2 regions of the Rhizobium sp. S96 genome follow, and region 1 is predicted to be linked to the other one. Evidence: predicted binding sites of a transcription regulator. Region 1 holds the regulator's gene; the other holds the start of a gene.

What was found. Region 1 encodes LexA, which represses DNA repair genes until DNA is damaged. Its sites were predicted from a motif close to TGTTCNNNNTGTGTTCNG; they were not measured.
Region 2: the regulator LexA is predicted to act here: its motif matches at 1,897-1,914, upstream of ruvC (crossover junction endodeoxyribonuclease RuvC).

What each region holds. Positions count from the first base shown of each region.
Region 1 covers NZ_JAUDRY010000015.1:122,946-141,089, forward strand. Annotated here, with positions in the region: gene fabZ (3-hydroxyacyl-ACP dehydratase FabZ) at 1-391, shown strand, start outside; gene lpxA (acyl-ACP--UDP-N-acetylglucosamine O-acyltransferase) at 388-1,206, shown strand; gene QTL94_RS18190 (LpxI family protein) at 1,210-2,091, shown strand; gene lpxB (lipid-A-disaccharide synthase) at 2,088-3,269, shown strand; gene gltA (citrate synthase) at 3,299-4,588, opposite strand; gene QTL94_RS18205 (ComEC/Rec2 family competence protein) at 4,883-7,324, shown strand; gene lexA (transcriptional repressor LexA) at 7,305-8,027, opposite strand; gene QTL94_RS18215 (VOC family protein) at 8,230-9,114, shown strand; gene kdsA (3-deoxy-8-phosphooctulonate synthase) at 9,111-9,953, shown strand; gene eno (phosphopyruvate hydratase) at 10,095-11,369, shown strand; gene QTL94_RS18230 (FtsB family cell division protein) at 11,507-11,827, shown strand; gene pdhA (pyruvate dehydrogenase (acetyl-transferring) E1 component subunit alpha) at 11,974-13,020, shown strand; gene QTL94_RS18240 (pyruvate dehydrogenase complex E1 component subunit beta) at 13,038-14,420, shown strand; gene QTL94_RS18245 (pyruvate dehydrogenase complex dihydrolipoamide acetyltransferase) at 14,439-15,785, shown strand; gene QTL94_RS18250 (SGNH/GDSL hydrolase family protein) at 15,805-16,446, shown strand; gene QTL94_RS18255 (GNAT family N-acetyltransferase) at 16,449-17,030, shown strand; gene lpdA (dihydrolipoyl dehydrogenase) at 17,046-18,144, shown strand, end outside.
Region 2 covers NZ_JAUDRY010000005.1:60,691-65,398, forward strand. Annotated here, with positions in the region: gene QTL94_RS07430 (methyl-accepting chemotaxis protein) at 1-1,710, opposite strand, end outside; gene ruvC (crossover junction endodeoxyribonuclease RuvC) at 1,956-2,468, shown strand; gene ruvA (Holliday junction branch migration protein RuvA) at 2,548-3,165, shown strand; gene ruvB (Holliday junction branch migration DNA helicase RuvB) at 3,245-4,285, shown strand; gene QTL94_RS07450 (DinB family protein) at 4,324-4,708, shown strand, end outside.

The sequences.
Region 1 (18,144 bases):
GTTCCTGTTGGTCGATCGTATCGTCGATATCGACGGGGATGATGCCGCTGTCGGTATCAAGAACGTGACTGCGAACGAACCGCACTTCACAGGTCATTTTCCTGACTCGCCGATTATGCCTGGCGTCCTGATCGTAGAAGGCATGGCGCAGACCGCAGGCGCGATTTGCGCGAAGAAGGAAGGCGAAGGCGGCAATCTCGTCTATTTCATGACGATCGATAACGCGCGTTTCCGTAAGCCCGTCGTACCGGGCGATCGCCTCGAGTATCATGTGAAAAAGCAGAAGCAGCGCGGCAACATCTGGAAATTCCACTGTGATGCGAAGGTCGATGGAGCGCTCGTCGCCGAGGCCGATATCGGCGCTATGATCATTCGCAAGGATCAGGCATGAGCACGATTGCAGCAAGCGCCACAATTCATCCGATGGCCGTTGTGGAAAGCGGCGCCATCATCGGTGAGAACGCGAAAATTGGTCCTTTCTGCCACGTCGGTCCACACGTGGTACTGGGCGACAATGTCGAGTTGCTGGCGCATGCCGTCGTGACCGGTCGCACGACCATCGGCAAAGGAACGCGCATCTTCCCGATGGCAGTGATCGGCGGTGATCCGCAGAGCGTCCATCACGGCGGTGAAGAGACGACTCTGACGGTTGGTGACAATTGCACCATCCGCGAAGGCGTCACCATGAACACCGGAACGGCTGATTTCGGCGGAAAGACGATCGTCGGCAACAACAATCTCTTCCTCGCGAACTCGCATGTGGCGCACGATTGCCGCGTCGGCGACAACGTCATCATGTCGAACAACGTGATGCTGGCTGGCCACGTGACCATCGAGGACCGCGTCATTCTGGGTGGCGGTTGCGCCGTTCACCAATTCACGCGCGTTGGCCGGCAGGCGTTCGTCGGCGGTCTTTCCGCCGTGAGCTACGACGTCATTCCCTATGGCATGCTGAACGGAAACCCCGGCCTGCTGGGCGGTCTTAACGTTGTCGGCATGACGCGTGCAGGGATCGATCGCGCGACAATCCACACCGTTCGCCGCGCCTACAAGGCGATCTTTGAAGGCACGGGGTCCATCCGCGACAATGCGGCTGCGATACGGCACGAGTACACCGATTGCGAGCAGGCCATTCAGATCCTCGATTTCATCGCGGCTGAAAGCGATCGCGCGCTGTCCTCTCCGACCAGGGGACAGAAAGGCTGATCCTTGTCTCTCGCTGGTGATACGCCCAAAGGCCGCTTGGCAATCATTGCAGGAAGCGGCCTCCTGCCGTCACATGTCGCCGAAGCCGCGCGCGAGGCGGGCGAAAACCCCTTCATCATCGCACTCAAGGGCGAGGTTGATCGCTCCTGGGATGGTTTTGACCATGCAGTGATCGGCGTCGGCGACTTCGCCGGCGTTATACGGGCGCTCGAGAGCAATGGCGTTGATCGCGTCGTCATGTCCGGCGGCGTCAAACGCCGACCGGAATGGCGCGAGGTACGGCCCACATTCAAGACCTTGATGAAAGTGCCCGCAACAATCCGTACGCTGCTGTCTGGTGGCGACGATACGGTGCTGCGCATGGTGATCAAGCTCATCGAGGTGGACGGTCGGCGCGTGGTCGGAGCGCATGAGATCGCGCCCGATCTCCTGGCCTCGGTCGGACCGATCGGAGCCGCTGGCTTCAGCGCCGACGATGCCAGGGACATCGCCAAGGCTATCGAAGCGGCGGAGGCACTCGGGCGGCTTGATGTCGGGCAGGGTGCGGTCGCCGTCGGCGGGCGCATCGTAGCGCTTGAAGGCGTCGAGGGCACGGATGCCATGCTCGAGCGGGTCGCTGAATTGCGCGCCGCCGGACGTATTTCCGCGCGCCGCCGCGGTGTGCTGGTCAAGCTTTGCAAGCCGCAGCAGGATATCCGCGCCGATCTGCCGTCGATCGGAATTTCCACGGTTTCCAATCTCCGCAAGGCCGGCCTCGCCGGTGTCGCCGTCGAAGCCGGACGCTCGCTGATCCTCGATCGCAAGGCCGTCATGAAGGCGGCAGACGAAGCCGGTATCTTCGTCGTCGGTCTGGATCGGGGATTGCCGAATTGGGGACTGTCATGAGCGCGCGTCCGCTGAAGGTTGCCGTCGTCGCCGGCGAGGTCTCCGGTGACCTGCTTGGCGCCGATCTGATCGCAGCCTTGAAGCGGCAGCATGATGGCCCTGTCGAACTTCTCGGCGTAGGCGGCGAGGGGCTCGAGGCCGAGGGGCTGAAATCGCTCTTCGACTATTCCGAGTTGTCGATCATGGGCATCACCCAGGTTCTCTCCAAACTGCCGACACTGGTAAAACGAATCCGCCAGACGGCCGCTGCCATCATCGCGGCGAATCCGGATGTGCTGCTGATCATCGACAGCCCGGATTTCACCCACCGCGTTGCCAAGCGTGTTCGCGCCGCGCGTCCTGACATGCCGATCGTCAATTACGTGTGCCCGAGCGTCTGGGCCTGGAAGGAATACCGGGCGCAACGCATGCTTGCCTATGTCGATCACGTCCTAGCTGTGCTGCCATTCGAGCCTGAGGCAATGCGCGTGCTCGGCGGACCGCCGACCACCTATGTCGGTCATCGTCTGGCCGTCGATGCGGATCTGCTTGAAACACGCCGGCTTCGCGCGCAATCGCCTGTGAAGGCACCCGCCGATGTCAGGACGATCATGCTGCTACCGGGCTCGCGTGGATCGGAGATCACCAAGCTCCTGCCGTACTTCGGCGACGCCATCGCCGAATTTGTCGAGCGCAACGGCGAGACGCGCTTCATATTGCCTACCGTGCCGCGCCGTGAAGCGATGGTGCGCGAGATCGTCAAGGACTGGAAGATCCAGCCGGAAATCCTGGTGGGAGCGCCCGCCAAATGGAAGGCCTTCGCGGAGGCTGACGCCGCCATGGCCGCGTCAGGTACTGTGATTCTGGAGCTTGGGCTTTCCGGTGTCCCCACGGTTTCTGTCTACAAGACGGACTGGATCATCAGCCTGATGACGGGGCGTATCAAGACTTGGACGGGCGCCATCCCGAACCTGATTGCTGACTATGCCGTCGTACCTGAATACCTAAATAATGTGGTTCGCGGCGCAAGCATTGCGCGCTGGATGGAGAAGCTGTCGGTCGACACCCTTCCGCGGCGCGCGATGATGGAGGGATACGATCTCGTCTGGCAAAGAATGCAGACGCAAAAGCCGCCCGGCGAGCACGCGGCGGAGATCGTTCTCGATGTCATTCAAAAGAAAAGGCCCGGTCATTTCTGACCGGGCTTTTTTGTGCCCGGATGGGCCGATTAGCGCTTGGAAACCGGCTGGTAGTCGCGCTTCGGCTCGCCGATGTAGAGCTGACGCGGACGACCGATGCGCTGCTGCGGATCCTCGATCATTTCGTTCCACTGTGCGATCCAGCCGACGGTGCGGGCGAGAGCGAAGAGAACGGTGAACATGGTCGTGGGGAAGCCCAGCGCCTTGAGCGTGATGCCCGAGTAGAAGTCGATGTTCGGGTAGAGCTTCTTCTCGATGAAGTATTCATCGGTCAGTGCAATGCGCTCCAGTTCCATCGCCACGTCGAGCAACGGATCGTCCTTGATACCGAGTTCGCCGAGCACTTCATGTGTCGTCTTCTGCATGATCTTGGCGCGCGGATCGTAGTTCTTGTAGACGCGGTGGCCGAAGCCCATCAGGCGGAACGGATCGTTCTTGTCCTTGGCGCGGGCAATGTACTCGGGAATACGGTCAACCGAGCCGATTTCCTGCAGCATGTTGAGGGCCGCTTCGTTGGCGCCGCCGTGAGCAGGGCCCCAGAGGCAGGCGATGCCGGCCGCGATGCAGGCGAACGGGTTTGCACCCGAGGAGCCGGCGAGACGAACGGTCGAGGTCGAAGCGTTCTGCTCGTGGTCCGCGTGCAGGATGAAGATGCGGTCCATGGCGCGGGCAAGCACCGGATTGACCACATATTCCTCGCAGGGAACGGCGAAGCACATGCGCAGGAAGTTCGACGCATAGTCGAGATCGTTCTTCGGATAAACGAAGGGCTGGCCGATGTGGTACTTGTAGGCCATGGCCGCGATGGTCGGCATCTTGGCGATCATGCGCAGCGAGGCAACCATGCGCTGGTGCGGATCGGTGATGTCGGTCGAGTCGTGGTAGAAGGCCGACAGGGCGCCGACACAGCCGCACATGACAGCCATCGGATGCGCGTCACGGCGGAAGCCGGTGAAGAAGCGCGACATCTGCTCGTGCACCATCGTGTGATGCGTGACGCGATAGTCGAAGTCCTTCTTCTGCGCGGCGGTCGGCAGTTCGCCGTAGAGCAGCAGGTAGCAGACTTCGAGGAAGTCACCGTGCTCGGCCAATTGCTCGATCGGATAGCCGCGATGGAGCAGCACGCCCTCGTCGCCATCGATGTAGGTGATTTTCGATTCACAGGATGCGGTCGAGGTAAAACCAGGATCGTACGTGAAGGAAGCGGTGTTTTTGTAGAGGGCGCCGATATCGATGACGTCAGGGCCGATCGTGCCGCTTTTAACGGCAAGGTTGACCGACTTGTCACCGATTTTCAGTGTTGCGCTTTGATCCGTCATTCTGATCCTCCAAACTGGCGGGTGGCGCCATAAAAGCGCCATAGGGTTAAGCGTCGTCTGCGATAGCTATATGATCGCGGGGTTAATGCCAAGTTCTCTTGACGCCATTTTGTGCATCGCAGTATCAACTTTTAAGCACTACAGCGATGCCCGTCACGCATAGCAGAAGCCAATGATAATCCTTGTCTTTTCCGATCATTGATCAGCCTCTTATTTTAAATCGATTATTGTTGCGCTCGCGCTCAAGAGCTTGCATTCTGGTTGCAATGGCGGCTTATTTCGAGGCGCAATTGCATGTCGGAGTTGAAAACGATCGAGGCAATGCCGACTGCTCAGAGCGCAGATACATCTGCGCGCCTGCCGATCAAGGGGGCAGCCGACCTTCGTGCCAAATCGACGCAGCTCCAGCTTACCCAATCCCTGAGACCCTGGCGGTCGCGGGTTGCAGGTCGAGCCTCCGGATACTGGCCGCATGTTCGCGTTGCGATGTCGCAGGAAGCCGAACATGGCTGGTACTTCCTGATGTCGCCGGTTCTTTTCGGCAGCGGCGCGATTGCCTGGTTTCAGTTCGACGCCGATCCTCCGCTCTTGCGGCTTTGTGCCTGGCTGGCAGTCTTCGCGGTGATTGCCTTGGCACTAGGGCCTGCGCGGCCGATCGCGCGCAAGGCGGCGCTTGCGGTCCTGCTTGTCGTGTGCGGCATGCTGTCGAGCCAGGTCGAGACATGGCAGGCAGGGACAGTAATGCTCGATACGCCAGTGACGACCACGGTCACCGGCCGCGTCGAGCGCAGGGAAGGGGACGGAGAAGGTCGGTGGCGCTATATCGTTGCTGTTGCTGGTACCCGCGAACCGACACTTGGCCGACCTCCAGAACGTGTTTCGCTCGTGGCGCGCGGCGCCTCCACGCCGTTTGAAATCGGGCAGTGGGTGACCGGACGTGCTCGCCTGACCCCGCCGTCAGGCCCAGCCCTGCCGGGCCTGGATGACTTTTCGTTCGGAGCCTATTTCGACGGCGTCGGCGCGAACGGTTTCTTCTATGGCGCACCAACAGCGACCGTGGCACCCGAGACCGGCGATAAGCGGCAATTTCTGGCGGAGGGGATCGAATATCTATACGGCCTCAGAAGCACGATCGGAGACCGCATTCGATCCATTCTCCCCGGTGACACCGGCGCCTTTGCAGCCTCGCTTGTCACCGACGAGAGACGTGCGATCTCCCGCGAGACGACGGCCGCCCTAAGACAATCTGGACTCGCTCATATTGTCGCGATTTCAGGGCTCAACATGGCCCTCTCCGCCGGCATCTTCTTTGTTGGTTTTCGAATGGCGCTCAGTCTCCTGCCATCGGTGGCCCAAGCCTACCCGACGAAGAAGATCGCCGCCGCCGGCGCTCTCGTGGCGTTGACCGCCTACTACATGATTTCCGGCTTTGCCGTGTCGGCTGAGCGGGCATACATCATGATGATGATCATGCTGGTTGCGGTCCTGTTCGATCGACCGTCGATAAGCCTTCGCAACGTCGCCTTGTCAGCGCTGGTGATCGTGATGCTGTCGCCGTCGGAGGTCCTGGGTCCCAGCTTCCAGATGTCCTTTGCGGCGACGCTGGCGCTGGTCGCCGGCTATTCCATCTGGACCGGGCGAAGGCCGACCGACAACGCCTTTCTCAAGCTGCCATGGGTCATGCCGGTGGTCGCCGTCGCACGCTTCTTCGGCGGCATCGTGCTCACCTCCATGATCGGCGGTTTTTCGACGGCGTTGTTTTCGATTGAGCATTTCCATCGGCTGAGCTCATACGGCTTGCCGGCAAATCTCATGGCGATGCCAGTCATATCCTTCGTTGTCATGCCCATGGGCATGCTTGCGATGTTGCTGACGCCCTTCGGTCTCGATGTGCTGCCGTGGAAGATCGCCGGCCTCGGGCTCGATGTCGTCATCGGGATCGCCAAGCTCGTGTCGTCCTGGGGTGGCAATGTCGATATCGGGCGCCTGCCGTCCTGGTATTTCCCGGTAGCGGTTCTCGGATTTCTGGTCCTGACTTTGCTGCGAACGCGTTTGCGCTATCTGGGCGCCGCCATCGTCGGTATCGCGACATTCACGGTGGCGTTGCTGCCTTCATTGCCCGCACCTGATGTCGTTGTTGCGGAAGACGGATCCCTGGTGGCAATTCTGCGCGGAACCCGCATGGCCTCCAACCGGGAGCGCCCGCCCGACTTCATATTCGGCCAGTGGCAGCGAGCCCTCGCCGCCGAAGAGCATCAGCCTCCGGCGTTCATCAAGGCCACACTTCCCAAGAAGACGAAGGAGCGCAACGACCGGTCATACGCTCTGTCGTTTGACGAACGGCGATCCGCGCTCCGCACGATGCGCAACGCCGCAGCGAACGGCTCGGCAAACAGTTTCGTCTGCGTTAAAGGCGCCTGGTGTATCGCCACCCTCGACAACGGCTATATCGTCAACGTCATCGAGGATTTGGCCTATCTCGGGCCGGCTTGCGACGCCGCCGATATCGTCATTACCCCGGCCCGCATTCGTCTGCGCGAATGTCGGTCGGGCGCAATGCTTATTACCGGCCAAACTTTGCGTAGAAGTGGCGCGGTCGAAATACGCATCGATCAGCAGGGCGCGCCCGTCCTGACAACGACGTATGATGGCCTATCACGCCCATGGCGCATACATCGCGCCTATGACTGGCGCAGCGGCACCTTTGACGTCGCCGTTAGTGATAACGGCGAATAAGCCCCACGAGCTTTCCCTGGACCTTCACGCGATCGGGTCCGAAGATGCGCGTCTCGTAGGCGGGATTGGCAGCTTCGAGCGCAATCGATGCGCCCTTGCGGCGGAACCTTTTCAGCGTCGCTTCTTCGTCGTCGACCAGTGCCACGACGATATCGCCCGGATTGGCCGTATTGCCATTGCGGATGATGACCGTATCGCCGTCAAAAATTCCGGCTTCGATCATCGAGTCGCCCTTGACCTCCAGCGCATAGTGTTCGCCTGAGCCGAGCATGTCGGCGGGGACGACGATGTCATGCGTGTTATTCTGGATTGCCGAAATCGGCACACCCGCCGCGATCCGGCCCATGACAGGCACGGAAACGGAATTGCCGTTGTCGGTACTTGGTGCCGGCTTGGCCGGTGCCGGAGGCGTGACCAGCTGAGGCTTGCCAAGGCTCCCTTCGATGACGCTCGGCGAGAAGCCGCGTCGTTGAAGGCTCGGATTGTAGGCCTCCGGAAGCTTGATCACCTCGAGCGCGCGTGCCCTGTTCGGCAGCCGGCGAATGAAGCCGCGCTCCTCGAGCGCCGTAATGAGCCGGTGAATGCCGGATTTGGACGCAAGGTCGAGCGCATCCTTCATTTCATCAAAAGACGGGGGCACGCCTGACTCCTTCATTCGCTCGTGAATGAAGAGGAGAAGTTCCTGTTGCTTGCGCGTGAGCATCGAAGTCGGACCCCAGGGTTGTGAAACAAAGCCAGAACAGACACTATATGTTCCATATGTGTTCCGCAAGTGGCTAAATTTTCGTAAAACTTGGCTCTGAATTGTCCGGTTTTTACACTTCATTCGATCTATGAGGCGGTAGCCTCTTGCATTGTCTCGCTTAGCAGCGCACATCATTCGCGATTTCGGGAGAGGATCTGCCATGAGTGAAGCTCATCCGCTGGACCACGTGGTGCTGCCCGTCGCCAATATCGACCTTGCCAGGGAGCGTCTCGGCAAGCTTGGGTTCACCGTCGCGGCGGATGCGCGCCACCCGTTCGGAACCGAAAACGCCTGCATCTTCTTCGCCGACAAAACATACCTCGAGCCGCTCGGCATCGCGAGCGCCGATGCGTATGAAACGTCGGTCAAAAAGGGCAACGTCTTCACTGCGCGCGATCGTGCTTTTCGCTTCCGCTGCGGCGATGACGGTCTCTCGGCAGTGGTCTTCGGCACCGCCGATGCCGATCGAGATCACGCCCGCTTCCACGCCGACAGGATAAGCGGCGGCGAAATGCTGCAGTTTGCTCGGCCGATGAAGATGCCGGATGGTTCCGAGACGACCGCAGCCTTTCGGCTTGCCTTTGCCGCCGATCTTCGCGCCCCTGATTTCTTTCTGTTCACCTGCCAGCGGATCAATCCTCTGCCAACGGACCGCAAGGCGCTTGAGACACATGTCAACGGCGTGACCGGTATCGCCGAGATCGTGCTGGCGGCACCGGATCCGAAGGCGTTCGCCACATTCCTGCGTTTTGCCTCCGGCGTGGCGTCGGTGCGGGAGGAGGCGTTTGGTATCAGCCTTGCCACTCCGAACGTGCGCATCAGCATTTTGTCGGCGGATGGGTTGAATGCCTATTTCGATCTCGTCGCGCCCAGCGCGGATCGCGGTCTGCGTGGGGTCGGCATTGTCTACAAGGTTGCTGATCTCGCCGTGACAGAAGCACATTTGGCTGCTAACGGGATCACTTACACGCGTAAGAACAATCGAATTCTGGTGAAGGCTGCGTCCGGGCAGGGCGCGCTCTTCGCCTTCGAGGAGAAACGATGAGCCAGACAAATTCCGAAGTAGCCGTCGGCCAGGGTACCAGCCAGGTGGTGTTTTCGAACGCCGGCAAGCTCTCGCTGATCGCCGGCCCCTGCCAGATGGAGAGCCGTGATCATGCGTTCATGATTGCCGGCGTGCTGAAGGAACTCTGCGACAAGCTCGGCATCGGTCTCGTCTACAAGTCGTCTTTCGACAAGGCGAACCGCACGTCGCTGTCCGCCCAGCGCGGCATCGGCCTGGAAACGGCGCTTGAGGTCTTTTCCGATCTCAAGAAGGAATATGGCTTCCCTGTCCTGACCGACATTCACACCGAAGAACAGTGCGCCGAAGTCGCCACCGTCGTCGATATCTTGCAGATTCCGGCCTTCCTCAGCCGCCAGACCGATCTTCTGGTCGCCGCCGCCAAGACGGGTCGCACGATCAATGTGAAGAAGGGGCAGTTCCTCGCACCCTGGGACATGAAGAACGTCCTCAACAAGTTGAATTCGAGCGGCAATCCGAACATCCTGCTGTGCGAGCGTGGCGCGTCTTTCGGTTACAACACGCTGGTCTCCGACATGCGCTCGCTGCCGATCATGGCGGCGATGGGCGCCCCTGTGGTTTTCGATGCCACGCATTCGGTCCAGCAACCCGGCGGGCAGGGTGGTTCCAGCGGTGGCCAGCGCGAGTTTGTCGAGACGCTGGCGCGCGCGGCCGTTGCCGTCGGTGTCGCCGGTGTGTTCGTCGAGACGCACGAAGATCCTGACAACGCGCCGTCGGACGGTCCGAACATGGTCTATCTCAAGGATATGCCGAGGCTTCTCGAAAAGCTCCTGGCCTTCGACGCGATCGCGAAAGGCTGACGTTCAAAAGACTGACATGTTCGTGTAATAGGCCACGCACGAACATCGCTGCGAAGCATGCGCAAAGCGCCATTGTAATTTGCGCATCTTCGATTAAGACGGATTTCAAACGATTTATCCACTCTCAAGCAGGAAAAGCCGATGACCGCAATTACCGACATTATCGCCCGCGAGATTCTCGACAGCCGTGGTAATCCCACGGTCGAAGTCGATGTCTATCTGGAAGATGGCAGCATGGGCCGCGCGGCGGTTCCGTCGGGCGCGTCGACCGGCGCGCATGAGGCCGTCGAACTTCGCGATGGTGGCAAGCGTTACCTCGGCAAGGGTGTTGAAAAGGCCGTCGAAGCCGCCAACACGGAAATCTTCGACGCCATCGGCGGCATCGACGCTGAAAACCAGATCCAGATCGACAACATCATGATCGAGCTGGACGGCACGCCGAACAAGTCGCGCCTCGGCGCCAACGCCATCCTCGGCGTTTCGCTCGCTGTTGCCAAGGCTGCCGCAGAAGCTGCTGGCCTGCCGCTCTATCGCTACGTTGGTGGCGCTTCCGCTCACCTGCTGCCGGTTCCGATGATGAACATCATCAACGGCGGCGCGCATGCCGACAACCCGATCGACTTCCAGGAATTCATGATCCTGCCGGTTGGCGCTGATTCCATCCGCGAAGCCGTTCGCATGGGCTCGGAAGTCTTCCACACGCTGCGCAAGGAACTGGCCGCCCAGGGCCACAACACCAACGTCGGCGACGAAGGCGGTTTCGCACCGGGCCTGAAGAGCGCACCTGAAGCCCTCGACTTCATCATGAAGTCGATCGAGAAAGCCGGCTACAAGCCTGGCGAAGACATCCATCTCGGCCTCGACTGCGCCTCGACCGAATTCTTCAAGGACGGCAAGTACGTTCTCGAAGGCGAAGGCCGCACGCTGGAGCCGGGCGCCATGGCTGAATACCTCGCGCAGCTCGCTGCCCAGTACCCGATCATCTCGATCGAGGACGGCATGGCTGAAGACGACTGGGATGGCTGGAAGGCTCTGACGGATCTGGCCGGCAAGAAGGTTCAGCTGGTCGGCGACGATCTCTTCGTCACCAATTCGGCTCGCCTGCGCGACGGCATCAAGATGGGCGTCGCCAACTCGATCCTCGTCAAGGTCAACCAGATCGGCTCGCTGACGGAAACGCTCGACGCCGTCAACACCGCGCACAAAGCAGCCTACACCGCCGTCATGTCGCACCGTTCGGGCGAAACCGAAGATTCGACGATCGCCGATCTCGCTGTCGCGACGAACTGCGGTCAGATCAAGACCGGCTCGCTGTCGCGCTCGGATCGTCTCGCCAAGTACAACCAGCTGATCCGCATCGAAGAAGGCCTTGGCCCGCAGGCACAGTACGCCGGCCGTTCGATCCTTCGCGGCTAAGCCATCTGATTTCAAGCATTTGGAACCCGCGCCTCACTCGGCGCGGGTTTTTTGTTGCGCTGCGTTCATAGTCAACGGACGGTTAATCTCTGGCCGGTAGTCTCGTTCGCAAGGGTAATGCGTTTCGAGATGCGTGTATGTGGACCAAGCACCATAAGAAGAAAAAGATCGGCCGTTTCGTCATTCCGGCGATGACTGTCGCGTTTCTCTCCTATTTCGGCTATCATTGCATCCATGGCGATTACGGCCTGCGCGCAACGGAGGTGTTTGAGCGCACGCGCATCGCCCGGGAGAGGGAGCTGGCAACCCTGAAAGACAAGCGCGAGCATCTCGAGAGGCAGGTTGCGCTGCTGAGTGATGGCTCGATGGACAAGGATATGCTGGACGAAAAAGCGCGTCTTCAGCTCAATTTTTCTCGTGCCGACGAGATCGTCATATTCAATCATTATTCGAATTAACCGAAAACAAGTTAATCGAAATAAGCATATATTTATCAGTAGTTTAACGCCGAATACGAGCCATGCATTTATGGCATTGCTGTGGCGAAATTTCTTCCCTATGGTACGCGCCACCTAAGAACCGATAAACCCATAGGGAGGGTTGAATGGCGCCGCGAAAAAACGCGACCGTTTCCAGCCGCAAGACCAGCGCGAAACCAGCAGCTAAGGCATCGAATGGCGGCCCCGTCGCCGATTTCGATCGCGACGAGGAGCTGAAGGCCTATCGCGAGATGCTGCTTATCCGCCGCTTCGAAGAGAAGGCCGGCCAGCTTTACGGCATGGGTTTCATCGGCGGTTTCTGTCACCTCTATATCGGCCAGGAAGCTGTCGTCGTCGGCATGCAGATGGCGCAGAAGGAAGGCGACCAGGTCATCACCGCTTACCGCGACCACGGTCACATGCTGGCAACCGGCATGAGCGCCCGCGGCGTCATGGCCGAGCTGACCGGCCGCATCGACGGCTACTCCCGTGGTAAGGGCGGCTCGATGCACATGTTCTCCAAGGAGAAGCATTTCTACGGCGGTCACGGCATCGTCGGCGCCCAGGTGTCGCTCGGTACCGGTCTCGCCTTCGCCAACCGCTACCGTGGCAATGACAGCGTCTCGATCGCCTATTTCGGCGATGGCGCTGCCAACCAGGGCCAGGTCTACGAGAGCTTCAACATGGCTGCTCTCTGGAAGCTCCCGATCATCTACATCATCGAGAACAACCGCTACGCCATGGGTACGTCCACGGCCCGCGCCACGGCGCAGTCGAACTACTCGCTGCGCGGCTCCGGCTTCGGCATTCCGGGCGTTCAGGTCGACGGCATGGATGTTCGCGCCGTCAAGGCTGCGGCCGACGAGGCGCTCGAGCATTGCCGTTCCGGCAAGGGTCCGATCATTCTCGAAATGCTGACCTATCGCTATCGTGGTCACTCCATGTCCGACCCGGCCAAGTATCGCTCCAAGGAAGAAGTGCAGAAGATGCGCTCCGAGCAGGACCCGATCGAGCAGGTCAAGGCACGCCTCATCGAAAAGGGCTGGGCCTCAGAGGACGATCTCAAGGCGGTCGACAAGGACGTTCGCGACATCGTCGCCGATAGCGCCGACTTCGCCCAAGCCGCACCGGAGCCGGATGCATCCGAGCTCTACACCGACATTCTGCTGTAATCGGGGAGGGTAGACCCATGCCAATCGATATTCTCATGCCCGCCCTCTCTCCGACGATGGAAGAAGGCACGCTGTCCAAGTGGCTGAAGCAGGAAGGTGACAAGGTCACCTCCGGCGACATCATTGCCGAAATCGAAACCGACAAGGCGACGATGGAAGTCGAAGCCGTCGACGAAGGCGTCATCGGCAAGCTTCTGGTTCCGGCTGGAACCGAAGGCGTCAAGGTGAACGCCAAGATCGCTGTTCTCCTGCAGGACGGCGAATCCGCATCCGACATCTCGGCTGCACCTGCTGCTGCCGCACCGGCCGCCACTGAGGCACCCAAGGCTGCTGAAGCGCCTGCTGCTGCCGCAGCTCCGGTTCCGGCTGAGCCGAAGGCTCAGGTTCCGAACGATCCTGAAATCCCCGCCGGCACCGAAATGGTCTCCATGACCGTGCGCGAAGCGCTCCGCGACGCCATGGCCGAGGAAATGCGCGCCGACGACAACGTCTTTGTCATGGGCGAGGAAGTGGCCGAATACCAGGGCGCCTACAAGGTGACCCAGGGTCTGCTGCAGGAATTCGGCGCCCGCCGCGTCATCGACACCCCGATCACCGAGCACGGCTTTGCCGGCGTCGGCGTCGGTGCTGCGATGTCCGGCCTGAAGCCGATCGTCGAGTTCATGACCTTCAACTTCGCCATGCAGGCGATCGACCAGATCATCAACTCCGCCGCCAAGACGCTCTACATGTCCGGCGGCCAGATGGGCGCTCCAATCGTGTTCCGCGGCCCGAACGGTGCCGCTGCCCGCGTCGGCGCCCAGCACAGCCAGGACTACTCGGCCTGGTACAGCCAGATCCCGGGCCTCAAGGTCGTCATGCCCTACACGGCATCCGACGCCAAGGGCCTGCTCAAGGCCGCGATCCGCGATCCGAACCCCGTCGTCTTCCTTGAAAACGAAATCCTCTACGGTCAGCACTTCGACGTGCCGAAGATGGACAACTTCGTTCTCCCGATCGGCAAGGCCCGCATCCACCGTCCGGGCAAGGACGTCACGATCGTCTCCTTCGGTATCGGCATGACCTATGCCACCAAGGCTGTCGCCGAACTCGAAAAGATCGGCATCGACGTCGAACTGATCGACCTGCGCACGCTGCGTCCGATGGACCTGCCAACCGTGATCGAATCGGTCAAGAAGACCGGCCGTCTCGTCACCGTCGAGGAAGGCTACCCGCAGAACTCGGTCGGTACCGAAATCGCCACCCGCGTCATGCAGCAGGCCTTCGATTATCTCGATGCGCCGGTTCTGACGATCGCCGGCAAGGACGTTCCGATGCCTTACGCCGCCAACCTCGAAAAGCTCGCGCTGCCAAGCGTCGACGAAGTCGTCCAGGCCGTGAAAGCCGTCTGCTACAAGTAACAAGGGAAGGGTATTTCGATGCCTATCAACATCACGATGCCTGCCCTGTCTCCGACCATGGAAGAGGGCAACCTCGCCAAGTGGCTGGTCAAGGAAGGCGATACGGTTAAGTCTGGCGATGTCATCGCCGAGATCGAAACCGACAAGGCGACGATGGAAGTCGAAGCGGTCGACGAAGGTGTCGTCGCCAAGCTCGTCGTTCCCGCCGGCACCGAAGGCGTCAAGGTCAATGCCTTGATCGCCGTTCTGGCTGCCGATGGCGAAGATGTCGCCGCCGCAGCAAGCGGCGCTGGCTCTGCTGCTCCGGCACCGAAGGCTGCTGAAGCGCCGAAGGCCGAGGCAAAGGCCGAAGCCGCTCCGGCTCCGGCCGCTGCTCCTGCTCCTGCACCAGCAGCAGCGCCCGCCGCTGCTTCCACGGGCAACCGCACCTTCTCCTCGCCGCTCGCGCGTCGTCTGGCGAAGGAAGCCGGTATCGATCTCGCAGCTGTCGCAGGCTCCGGCCCGCATGGCCGCGTCGTCAAGAGTGACGTCGAAGCTGCCGTCGCCGGTGGCGGCGCCAAGGCTGCGCCTGCGCCTGCCGCTGCTCCGCAGGCTGCCGCATCGGCTCCTGCCGCCGCACCGAAGGGCGCTTCCGACGAGACCGTTCTCAAGCTGTTCGAGCCGGGTTCCTACGAACTCGTGCCGCATGACGGCATGCGCAAGGTCATCGCCAAGCGTCTGGTCGAATCCAAGCAGACCGTGCCGCACTTCTACGTCACCGTCGATTGCGAGCTCGATGCGCTGCTGGCGCTGCGCGCCCAGCTCAACGACGCCGCTCCCCGCAAGGAGGGCGCGCCGGCCTACAAGCTGTCGGTCAACGACATGGTCATCAAGGCCATGGCGCTTGCACTGCGCGACGTTCCGGATGCCAACGTTTCCTGGACCGAAGCCAACATGGTCAAGCACAAGCACGCCGATGTCGGCGTTGCTGTCTCGATCCCCGGCGGCCTGATCACCCCGATCATCCGCAAGGCCGAGGAAAAGACCCTGTCGGCGATCTCCAACGAGATGCGCGACCTCGGCAAGCGTGCCAAGGACCGCAAGCTGAAGCCTGAGGAATACCAGGGCGGCACCTCGTCTGTCTCCAACATGGGCATGATGGGCGTCAAGCACTTCGCAGCCGTCATCAACCCGCCGCACGCAACGATCCTCGCGGTCGGCGCGGGCGAGCAGCGCCCCGTCGTCAAGAATGGCCAATTGGCTGTCGCAACCGTGATGACCGTCACGCTGTCGACCGACCATCGCTGCGTCGATGGCGCATTGGGCGCGGAGCTGTTGCAGGCGTTCAAGGGCTACATCGAAAACCCGATGGGCATGCTTGTCTGATCAAACGGCGGAGGCGGAAATGACGAAGACCGTTCTTTGCTATGGTGATAGCCTGACCTGGGGTTATGACGCCGCGTCCGTCGGTCGTCACGAGTACAAGGATCGTTGGCCGAGTGCGCTTCAGGCTGCACTCGGCAACGAGGTCAGGATCATCGCCGAGGGATTGAACGGCCGTACCACCGCCTTCGACGACCATCTGGCCGATTGCGACCGCAACGGCGCCCGCGTCCTGCCGACGATCCTGCAGACGCATGCGCCGCTCGATCTCGTTATTCTGCTCCTCGGCACCAACGACATGAAGAATGTCGTGGCCGGATCGGCCTTCGCCGCCTGCCAGGGCATCGCCCGGCTGGTGCGGTTGATCCGTAACCACGCCTGGCCGTTCGATTTCGACGTGCCGGATATCCTGATCGTCGCACCACCGAGGATCTGCGAAACGGCAAACGTTCCCTTCGCGGCCTCCTTCGTCGGTGGCATCGAGGAATCGGCGATGCTGGCAACGCTCTATCGTGATCTCGCCGATGAGCTCGGCTGCGGCTTCTTCGACGGCAATTCGGTCGCCGAGACGACGCCGCTCGACGGCATCCATCTCGACGCCGACAATACCCGCGCTCTCGGGCGCGGCATGGAATCGACCGTGCGGATGATGTTGGGGCTTTGACCGTGGCGTCTTTCGTGACGCTGCGTCCCGCCACACGGGATGACGCGGCCGAACTGGCGATCCTCTCGGACATTGCCTCGCATGGTTTCGCGTCCTGGCTTTGGCTGGGTGAACTGGGCGGCACCGGCAGCGATACGCCAATGGAGCTTGGCCGGCTGAAGATGCGTCAGGACGAAGGCTACGGCACATGGCGCCACGCGGTGCTGGCCGAAGCATACGGAGAGACGGCGGGCGCGGCGATCGGCTACGCGCTGGGCGAGGACGTTGAGAACATGGAGGTCGACCGCGTGGCGCTGCAGCCGGTGATCGACCTGCAGAAGATGGTTGTTGGCAGCTGGTTCATTGCAACGCTCGGCGTCTACAGCCATCTGCGCGGCATCGGGATCGGCCGAGAAATACTGAAAGGTCAGATCGACAGGGCAGGGATGCTGCCGGTCAGCCTGATTACCGCAAGTGACAATGAAGCGGCTCTGTCGCTTTACAAGAAGAATGGATTTTCGGAAGCGGCGCGCCAAAACGCAATGTCTCTTTTCGAAAGCAGCAGGAAACACGAGTGGGTGCTTCTCACCCGCGACGCCCGATAACAAAGGCAGGAAAACATGGCTGAGAATTACGACGTCATCATCATCGGCTCCGGCCCCGGCGGCTATGTCGCCGCCGTGCGCGCAAGCCAGCTTGGCCTCAAGACCGCGATCGTCGAACGCGAGCATCTGGGCGGCATCTGCCTGAACTGGGGCTGCATTCCCACTAAGGCGCTGCTGCGCTCGGCCGAGGTTCTCGACCACGCCAACCACGCCAAGGATTACGGCCTCGTGCTCGAAGGCAAGATGTCGGCCGACGTCAAGGCCGTCGTCGCCCGCTCGCGCGGCGTCTCGGCCCGCCTCAACGGCGGTGTCGGTTTCCTGATGAAGAAGAACAAGGTCGACGTGATCTGGGGCGAAGCCAAGATCACCAAGCCCGGCGAGATCGTCGTCGGCAAGTCCTCCAAGCCTGTCGTCGAGCCGCAGAACCCGGTTCCGAAGAACATCAAGGGCGAGGGCACCTATAACGCCAAGCACATCATCATCGCCACGGGCGCCCGCCCGCGCGCGCTGCCGGGCATTGAGCCCGATGGCAAGCTGATCTGGACCTATTTCGAGGCGATGAAGCCGGCAGCTCTGCCGAAGTCGCTGATCGTCATGGGTTCCGGCGCCATCGGCATCGAGTTTGCAAGCTTCTACCGCTCGATGGGCGTCGACGTCACCGTCGTCGAGGTCATGCCGACGATCATGCCGGTCGAGGACGTCGAAGTCACCGCGATCGCCCGCAAGCAGCTTGAAAAGCGCGGCATGAAGATCATCACCAGCGCCAAGATCACCAAGGTCGAAAAGGCCTCTGACAGCATCACCGCTCACGTCGAGACGGCTGACGGCAAGGTTCAGCAGATCGTTGCCGATCGCATGATCTCGGCCGTCGGCGTCCAGGGCAACATCGAAAACCTCGGCCTCGAAGCCGTCGGCGTCAAGACCGACCGTGGCTGCGTCGTGATCGACGGCTACGGCAAGACCAACATATCAGGCATCTATGCCATCGGCGACGTCGCCGGCCCGCCGATGCTCGCCCACAAGGCCGAGCATGAGGGCGTCGTCTGCGTCGAGAAGATCGCCGGCCTGCCGAACGTTCACGCCACCGACAAGGGCAAGGTCCCCGGCTGCACCT
Region 2 (4,708 bases), on a different contig from region 1:
CTTCGTGTCCCGTGCGATGCGCTCGGCCTGCTCGGCGCGCTCGATCTGAACGCGGACGGATTGGGTGATCGCGTCGATGGCATTCGCGGTCTCGGTGATCGATGCCGCCTGCCGCTCTGTACGGCCCGCCAGTTCGTCGGCGCCGGTGCGCATCTCTTCGGAGCCGCCACGCACAGCCATCGAGTTTCCGCCGATCGCGGTCATCGTTTCGCTGAGTGCGGCGAGCGCCTGGTTAAAGTTGACGCGCAGGCCCTCCAGCTCGTTCGGGAAACGGCGGTCGATCTGATAGGCAAGATCGCCATTCGCCAGATGATGCAGGCCCTCGTCGATCGATTCAACGACGTCCTGCAGGGTTTTCGCTTCCGCTTCGCGCTCCGCCATGTGCTGCTGGCGGTCCCGTTCGGCGCGAGCACGGGTCTCGGTGCTTGCAGCCTCCATCTCCCGGCTCTCGATCAGCGACTGCTTGAAGCGCGCCAGGGCTTTGGCCATGGTGCCGATCTCGTCGCCACGGTTCTGGCTGCCGATGTCGACAGCGAGATTGCCGTCAGCAACCTCGCGCGTGACACCGGCAAGCTTAGCCAACGGCGAAAACAGCATCTTGGTAATGATACCGGTGGCGATCGCCATGACGACAAGAACGGCGATCGCGATCATCGTCAGCAGGCTGGCGATTTCGATCGAACCGGCGTTGATCTCGCTGAGACGCACGCTCTCCACCACGAGATAGCGCCCGCCCTGGTAATCGATGCCCTTGACGTAGGCGCGTGCCGTGCCGTCGGCGCGGGCGAAGTCGTCCACCGTCATCGCGCTGCTGGCAAGCGCATCCTTGATGAAGGTGAAGGGAGCCGTATCGAGGGTGACAAGCTGGCCGCTCGCGTCGACCGCAACGGCGGAGCCATCGTCGGACACGATTGCCGCCTGCGCGGTGCTGCCCGACACGATGCCCTTTGCCAGGATGTTGGTGAAGATGTCGTCACGCACCTTGAAGAGGAAGATCCCCTTCGGCGCCCCGAGCTTGACGATCGGCACCGCGTAAAAGATCGCGGCCTTGCCGGTCGCCGCATCGACGCGAAGTCCGGAGAACGCCGCCGGCGCGGAATCGTCGGTCGCCTTCTTCGCGTTCTCGAGAGCCTTGCTGAAGGCCAGCCCCGCCCCCGTCGCTTTCCAGGCATCCGCCTTCAGATTCTCGGCAAACTCGTCGCCCTTCTTGTAGGAGTAGAGCACATTGCCATCGAGATCGGCGATCAAAAGGTCGCTGAACGGCGTGTTCTCGAGGTCGCGGGCAACCTCGCTTTGCGTCGTCTCATGGTTCGAATAGTAGAAACCGCTCGGCGCATCCGGCTTCAGCAGCTTCTCGCGCTGATCGGCCGGGTTCGGATTGTTGGTGATGAAGACCTTCTTCAGTTCGGCGCGGGCATCGCCCGAGGTCTTCTCGATCGTCTTCCAGCCGCTCTTCAGGCTGGTGATCGACATCTGCAGCGCTTCGATGCGCGCGATGGAATTCGACTGATTTTCGAGCTGCTGCAACTGTTCCTGCAGCATGTCGCCGCGGAAGATGAGCACGCTCTCCTTGGCCTTCAACGCCTGCTCGCCGGAAATGCGGCTGCTGGCGAAATAGGCAAGACCGTTAATGACCGCGATGGACAGCGCAGTCAGCAGAATGAATGTAGCAATGACCTTGAACGACAGGGACTGGAATCTCTGAGCCATGGAACGACGAACCCCTTCCGGAACGGCACATGACGACCGGACGCGCGAACGTCCGATCGGCAGACCTGAAAACAGAAAACGGGGAGCCTTTGCTTCCGGAGAAGCCGGCTCCTCTCACATTTTATGGACCAAAAGTTGCGCACGGAGTTTAAATTGACGTAAACGGCAACACTTGAAATCAGGCAATGTTTTTGTTTTGTTCACATATCGATGGCAGTTATTTTACAACTGCAATAGGGTGAAGCATGCAAAACACGATTCGCATCATCGGCATTGACCCCGGCCTGCGCCGCACCGGCTGGGGCGTCATCGAAACGCTCGGCAACTCGCTGCGCTTCGTCGCCTCGGGCACGGTGACCTCGGACGGCGATATGGATCTCGCCTCGCGCCTGTGCCAGCTGCATGACGGCCTGGCGGAAGTCGTTCACAGCTATCAGCCGGATGAAGCCGCCGTGGAGCAGACCTTCGTCAACAAGGACGCGGTTGCCACCCTGAAACTCGGGCAGGCACGCGGTATCGCCATGCTGGTTCCCGCTCGCGCCGGGCTGCAGGTCGCCGAATATGCCCCCAATGCGGTCAAGAAATCGGTGATCGGCGTCGGCCATGGCGAGAAGCGGCAGATCCACATGATGTTGAAGATCCTGATGCCGAAGGTCGAGTTCAAAGGCGACGATGCCGCCGACGCGCTTGCCATCGCGATCTGCCATGCCCACAATCGCGGCGGCAACCGCATGCGGCAGGCAGCCCTGGCCGGGTGACCGTCGTGACAGAGGCGGACCGTCCGCCGCTTTTCTTTGCCTTATCAATCCCGAAACCTACCCCTGACGGACCCAATTCATGATCGGCAAGCTCAAAGGCACCATCGACGAAATCGGCGACGACTACATCCTCGTCGACGTGCACGGCGTCTGCTACGTCGCCTTCTGTTCGGCACGCACGCTGTCGCGCCTCGGCTCTGTGGGCGAGGCCTGCATCCTTTTCATTGAAACCTACGTCCGCGAGGACCAGCTCAAGCTCTTCGGCTTCATGACCGCGCTGGAGCGTGAATGGTTCAACCTGCTGCAGAGCGTACAGGGCGTTGGCGCCAAGGTGGCGCTCGCGGTCCTTTCGACGCTGACCCCGAGCGAGCTTGCAAACGCCATCGCCTTGCAAGACCGTACCGCCGTTTCCCGCGCCCAGGGCGTCGGCCCGAAGGTTGCGGTGCGTATCGTCACCGAACTGAAGAACAAGGCGCCGGCCTTTGCGGGCGAAGCATCCGCCAATATCGGCCTGAAGCAGGAGCTGGGCGAAGGTGTTGCCGCCGCACCGGTTGCCGATGCCGTGTCGGCGTTGACGAACCTCGGCTATTCCCGCGACCAGGCTGCCAACGCGGTGGCCGCGGCGATGAAGACCGCCGGCGAAGGCGCCGACAGCGCCAAGCTCATCCGCCTCGGCCTGAAGGAGCTGGCGCGGTGACCTGTGCATCTCGGCGGGGTGCCAAAATGGCCGGCTTGGTGTATTGATCCACAGTGTTTGAAGATTGGAAAGTGCCAGCATGAGCGACGCCGCGCGCCTGATATCCTCGGAAAAGCGAGGCGAAGACCTGGATGTGACGCTGCGCCCGCAGTCACTGGACGAGTTCACCGGCCAAGCGGAAGCGCGCGCCAACCTGAAGATCTTCATCGAGGCCGCGAAGAACCGCGGCGAAGCGCTGGACCACGTGCTCTTTGTCGGCCCACCGGGCCTCGGCAAGACGACACTGGCCCAGATCATGGCCAAGGAACTCGGCGTCAACTTTCGCTCGACCTCGGGCCCGGTTATCGCCAAGGCCGGCGACCTTGCCGCGCTTCTGACCAATCTCGAAGAGCGCGACGTTCTCTTCATCGATGAAATTCATCGCCTCAGCCCGGCCGTCGAGGAAATCCTCTATCCTGCGATGGAAGATTTCCAGCTTGACCTGATCATCGGCGAAGGACCCGCCGCCCGTTCGGTCAAGATCGACTTGTCGAAGTTCACCCTGGTTGCCGCCACCACCCGCCTCGGCCTGCTTACCACGCCGCTGCGCGATCGCTTCGGCATTCCGGTGCGCCTGAGCTTCTACACCGTCGAGGAGCTGGAACTGATCGTGCGGCGCGGCGCGCGCCTGATGAACCTGCCGATGACCGACGACGGCGCGCGCGAGATCGCACGACGCGCCCGCGGCACCCCGCGCATAGCCGGCCGTCTGTTGCGGCGTGTTCGCGATTTCGCGGAAGTGGCAAAGGCGGAAGCGGTCACCCGCGAAATCGCCGACGAAGCGCTGACACGCCTCCTCGTCGACAATATGGGCCTCGACCAGCTGGACAAGCGCTACCTCAACATGATCGCCGTCAATTTCGCCGGCGGACCGGTCGGCATCGAGACCATCGCCGCCGGCCTGTCGGAGCCGCGTGACGCGATCGAGGACATCATCGAGCCCTATATGATCCAACAGGGCTTCATCCAGCGTACGCCGCGCGGCCGCGTGTTGACCGCAACCGCCTGGAAACACCTCGGCATGCAGCCGCCCAAGGATCTGGAAGCGGCACAGTTCCGGCTATTTCAGGAAGACGATTGACCCCAGCGGTTAGCGACGGAGCAGCGGAGACAATAGCGATGCCCACCTTCGACCCCTGCCGCTCCCTCCGCAAGCTCGCCTATAACAACGCGCTCGCAAACAATCGGCTGCACGCCGCCTGCGCTTGCCTTGCGCCAGGCGAGTTCGAGGCAACCCGCGTGAGTTTCTTCCCGTCGATTAAGGCGACGCTCAACCATATCCTCACGGTCGATTGGTTTTACGTCGACGGCCTCGAAGGCGGCGCGCTCGGTCCGAAAGCCTGGGAAGTCGAGGAGCCGTACGACAATATCGCGGACCTCGCCCGCGCGCAGGCCGCCGTCGACCAACGGCTCGTTGCCCTGGCGGAAGCGCTAACCCCTGAGAGCATGATGTCGACCGTCGATCTTCACCGCAGCGGGCGCATCCAGCAGGAGCGCATGGAAG